Regions from separate parts of the Rahnella sp. ATs2 genome, predicted to be linked through region 1. Evidence: predicted binding sites of a transcription regulator. Region 1 holds the regulator's gene; the other holds the start of a gene.
The links. The regulator PurR, encoded in region 1, represses purine synthesis genes. The targets are predictions, from matches to a motif close to CANGCAAACGTTTGCNTG.
Positions count from the first base shown of each region.

Region 2: a site for PurR is predicted at 1,260-1,277, ahead of carA (glutamine-hydrolyzing carbamoyl-phosphate synthase small subunit). Genes of this name have one in related genera too.

Region 1 is NZ_JBLYPL010000019.1:66,134-68,550, forward strand. Features, by position in the region: gene punR (DNA-binding transcriptional activator PunR) at 1-676, shown strand, start outside; gene purR (HTH-type transcriptional repressor PurR) at 727-1,752, opposite strand; gene cydH (cytochrome bd-I oxidase subunit CydH) at 2,087-2,176, shown strand; gene ACJY2G_RS19450 (C40 family peptidase) at 2,352-2,417, opposite strand, start outside.
Region 2 is NZ_JBLYPL010000024.1:49,966-52,382, forward strand. Features, by position in the region: gene carA (glutamine-hydrolyzing carbamoyl-phosphate synthase small subunit) at 1-1,037, opposite strand, end outside; gene dapB (4-hydroxy-tetrahydrodipicolinate reductase) at 1,515-2,336, opposite strand.

The DNA.
Region 1 (2,417 bases):
AGCTACAAGACGCCAATGTCAGCAGGTTGCCAACGGCTGGCGGGGCGAGTTACGTATTGCTGTCGACAGAATTGTTAAACCGGCAAGAACCCGGCGACTGGTGCTGGATTTCTATCGTCATTTTCCTGATACGGAGCTGATTATTCATTCCGAAGTGTTTAATGGTGTGTGGGACGCACTGGTTGACGGACGTGCTGATGTGGCAATCGGTGCGACGCGGGCGATACCGGTTGGTGGTCGTTTCAGTTTTCGCGACATGGGGTTTATGGACTGGCACTGCGTGGTCAGCCCGCAGCATCCGCTGGCGCAGTTACCGGGTGCGCTCAGTGATGACCAGCTCAGGCCTTATCCCGCATTGTGTCTTGAAGATACCTCGCGGACGTTGCCTAAGCGTGATACCTGGACACTCGATAACCAGCGGCGTCTGGTTGTGCCGGACTGGACCTGCGCGCTTGAATGTCTGAGTGAAGGTTTATGTGTGGGAATGATGCCGGTACATCGCGTGAGCCATCGCATTGAGCAGCAGACATTGCAGGTTCTGGCGCTGGAGAATACCTTCCCTGACAGCCCGTGTTGCCTCACGTGGGACCAGAGTAATCCGTCACCTTCACTGGCGTGGTTGCTGGAATATATGGGTGATACAGAAACGATGAACCGTGAATGGTTGCGGGACTGAGAAATAAAACGCCTGCAAAAGCAGGCGTTATAAAAGATTAAAGGCAAACATTAACGGCGATAGTCGCGGTACGGGCCATCGGCCACCGAACGACGCTCAACCAGTTTCGGATGCACCTCGATGGTCTGTGATTCTTCACGTTTGCTGACGATGCGGTCGAGTAACATAGTAAAGGCCATCTCACCCAACCGTTCTTTCGGCTGATGCACGGTCGTCAGTGCCGGAGAGAAGTACCGCGCATTACGCACGTTATCGTAACCAATCACCGAAATATCTTGCGGGACGCGCAATCCGAGTTCATCAGCGGCGCAAATTGCGCCCATCGCCATGACATCACCCCCGCAGAAGACGGCGGTGGGGCGTTGTTTCTGCATCAGAATCTTATGCATCGCCTGATAACCTGACTCCGGCTCGAAATCGCCCTGAACCACCCATTCTTCGCGAAGCGGGATATTGGCTTCCGTCAGCGCTTTGACAAAACCCTGGAAACGACCGCCGCCGGTGTTACGCGCGAGTTGTCCCGGGATTACGCCAATATCACGATGCCCGCGTTCGATCAGATAGCGTCCGGCCATATATCCGCCTTCGAAAGCATTGTCGATAATGCTGTCGGTGAAGTTTTTACGCGCTTCGCCCCAGTCCATCACCACCATAGGAATCGAACGATACTCTTCAAGCATATTGAGTAATTCATCAGGGTATTCCGCGCACATGACCAGCAGACCATCGACGCGTTTTTGCGCCAGCATTTGCAGATAGGCCTGTTGTTTTTCCAGATTGTTGTGCGAGTTACACAAGATCAGCGTATAGCCTTTGGAGAAGCAGCTGTTCTCTACGGCTTCAATCACCTCGGCGAAATAGGGCGCTTCACTGGAGGTTGCCAGCAGACCAATTGTCTTGGTGTTATTCACTTTAAGACTACGGGCTACGGCGCTCGGCGAATAATGTAGCTCTTTAATGGCAAGCAGCACTGCTTCCCTGGTTTCTTCGGCGACGAAACGTGTTTTATTGATGACGTGCGACACGGTTGTAGTGGAAACGCCAGCGCGCTTTGCGACATCTTTAATCGTTGCCATGTAAAGAATGACTCCTGAACTTCCGTGCTTCAGCACGTTAGCATTATGTTAATCGTTTGCTTGCGCTGATTACACTGCGGACATCTAAAAGGGCAGTGTAATCATTGGGTGGATTCTTCAGAATGAGGCGTGAAATGCTCTCGGGTGAAATCGACCGGCACACAGGCGTGTTAACCGACAATTTTCTCTTATAATGCATGAAAGTGGAAGTAAAATTGTCATGTTCACATTTTCATTCAGCAGAAGATTTTAAAAGTGAATTATGCGAAAATGCGTTGGCACACATTTAGTGTGGCTAAAAGAAACGCCACAACTTGATCCGAAAGGGGGTTTGATGGACAGCAACCTGAAATTATCGTTGATCACCACGGTATGCGCTTTGCTCATGATTATCGCTTTCAGCTTCACGGCAGTGATGAACTAATCTGGCACTAAGACAGTAGTGAGACGCAACAAAAAAGGGCGATACCTTTCACAGGAATCGCCCTTTTCAATTTTACGCAGTGACCGTTACCGCCGATACTCTTCCCTGCAGAAACTCTTCGTTAAGTGCTATTCAATGGCTGATTAGCGAAACTTCAGACTTAACGAATTGTTTATTATCGGATTGTTTGTGGGGTCATCACCCGACGTGCGCCAACATAGTGGTCTTGCCAGTAATCATC
Region 2 (2,417 bases), on a different contig from region 1:
GCTTTATCAGTGCGATGAATTCCCTGCACCGTGTGGTCGAACAGTGATTTGTGGGTCACGCGCAGGTTGGCAGGCAGACCGGTTTCATCAACCGCAAAACCGTGGTTCTGCGCGGTGATCATCACGATATCTTTATCGATATCTTTTACCGGGTGGTTACCGCCGTGGTGGCCGAGCTTCATTTTTACGGTCTTCGCGCCGCTGGCCAGTGCCAGTAACTGGTGGCCGAGACAGATGCCGAATACCGGAATGTCAGTTTCCAGGAAGGATTTGATCGCCGCGATCGCGTAATCACATGGCTCCGGGTCACCCGGGCCGTTGGACAGGAAAATACCGTCCGGATTCATCTTCAGCACTTCTTCTGCAGGCGTTTGCGCAGGAACCACTGTCAGGCGGCAACCGCGATCCACCAGCATGCGCAGGATATTACGCTTCGCGCCGTAGTCGTAAGCCACCACGTGGAATGGCAGTTCTTCAGATTTCTTCGCTTCCGGCAGTTCGCCTTCCAGCGTCCAGCTGCCTTGCTGCCAGCTGTAGGATTCTGTCGTCGTCACTTCTTTCGCCAGATCCATCCCTTTCAGCCCCGGGAATGCTTTGGCTTTTTGCAGCGCCAGTTCAGCATCCGGTGAATCGCCCGCAATGATGCAGCCGTTCTGTGCGCCTTTTTCACGTAACAGGCGGGTCAGTTTGCGGGTATCAATATCGGCGATGGCAACGATGTTGTTGCGCTTGAGATAATCAGAGAGGTTTTCTTCACTGCGGTAATTGCTGGCAATCAGAGGTAAATCGCGAATGACCAGGCCTTGAGCGTGTACTGCGGAGGATTCTGCATCAGCGGCGTTAGTGCCGACATTACCGATATGGGGATAAGTGAGAGTGACAATCTGGCGGGAATAGGAAGGATCAGTGAGGATTTCTTGATAACCGGTCATCGACGTATTGAAGACCACTTCCCCCACTGCCGACCCTTCTGCCCCGATGGCCCGACCGTGGAATTGGGTTCCGTCTTCCAGAACCAATAGCGCTGACTTTATCAAAGCATCCTCCAAGAATAATAAATCACAATATCTGCATATTAATTCAGATAACCCGATCTAAATCAATGCAAAAATCGCTCCCAAAGGCAATTTTTGGCAAATTGCGCGCATTCTAATGATGGCAGTACGGTTTGTCTACCAAAAGCACCAATATTTCTCTTCTTTTCGTACAACTCAGAGAAAAGGCTCTCTGACTGGCATAAAAATAGTGACTAAGTCGTCATAGTAACCGTTTGCGGGAGAGGATGTGTGGAAAATGACGAGCAAAGGGGAATTGTTACAGAGCCGGAGAGTGGTCGCGTTCAAAAAACATGCAATACATCAGATAAAACCAGTGAAAACACTATAAAAATGATAACACACAGATAAAAACAAGCGAAACACTTATTTTTTAATAAAAAGAGAAGGGCAATCAAGGAACTGCCCTTTTATCAAAACATTATGACCAAAACAACCACATCACATCTAAATCATCTTTTACAAATCGTCTAAACCAAGCACGTCGCGCATGTCATAAAGACCGGTTTTATGTGAGGAAAGCCACTTACCCGCACGAACAGCGCCATTTGCGAATGTCATGCGGCTGGAAGCCTTGTGCGTTATCTCAACGCGCTCACCGATATCTGCAAACATCGCGGTGTGTTCACCGACGATATCGCCTGCACGAATTGTGGCAAAACCAATACTCTTTGGATCACGTTCACCGGTATAACCTTCACGGGCATACACCGCGCACTCTTTGAGATCACGGCATAATGCACCGGCAATCGCTTCACCCATCGCCAGTGCTGTACCTGATGGTGCATCAACTTTATGACGGTGGTGCGCTTCCACGATTTCAATATCCGTGTAATCGCCCATGACTTTGGCCGCCTTTTCCAGCAGCTTGAGGACAACATTCACGCCAACGCTGAAGTTGGCGGCAAAAACGACCGGAATGATCTCCGAAGCCTGCTTAATTGCGGCCTTACCGGCATCATCAAAGCCCGTGGTCCCGATAATCATGCCTTTATGGTGCTTCTGGCAAAATTCCAGATGCGCCAGCGTGCCTTCCGGACGGGTGAAGTCGATCAAAATATCGAAGTCATTCGTCACAGCATCCAGATTGTCATGCACTTTAATGCCCATAGTACCGACACCGGCCAGTTCACCCGCATCGGCACCCACTAAGGAAGAGCCCGAACGTTCCAGCGCTGCGCCCAACACCACACCATCGGCATCGGATACGGCCTGAATCAGCTGCCGGCCCATGCGGCCACCTGCGCCAACAATGGCCATGCGAATATCAGCGTTACTCATAATTACTCTCTTCTTATAGGGGTTCTGCCGTGAAACAGAATCAGGTTATCGGCCCCGCCATGAGGGAGCCAGCGAAATTGC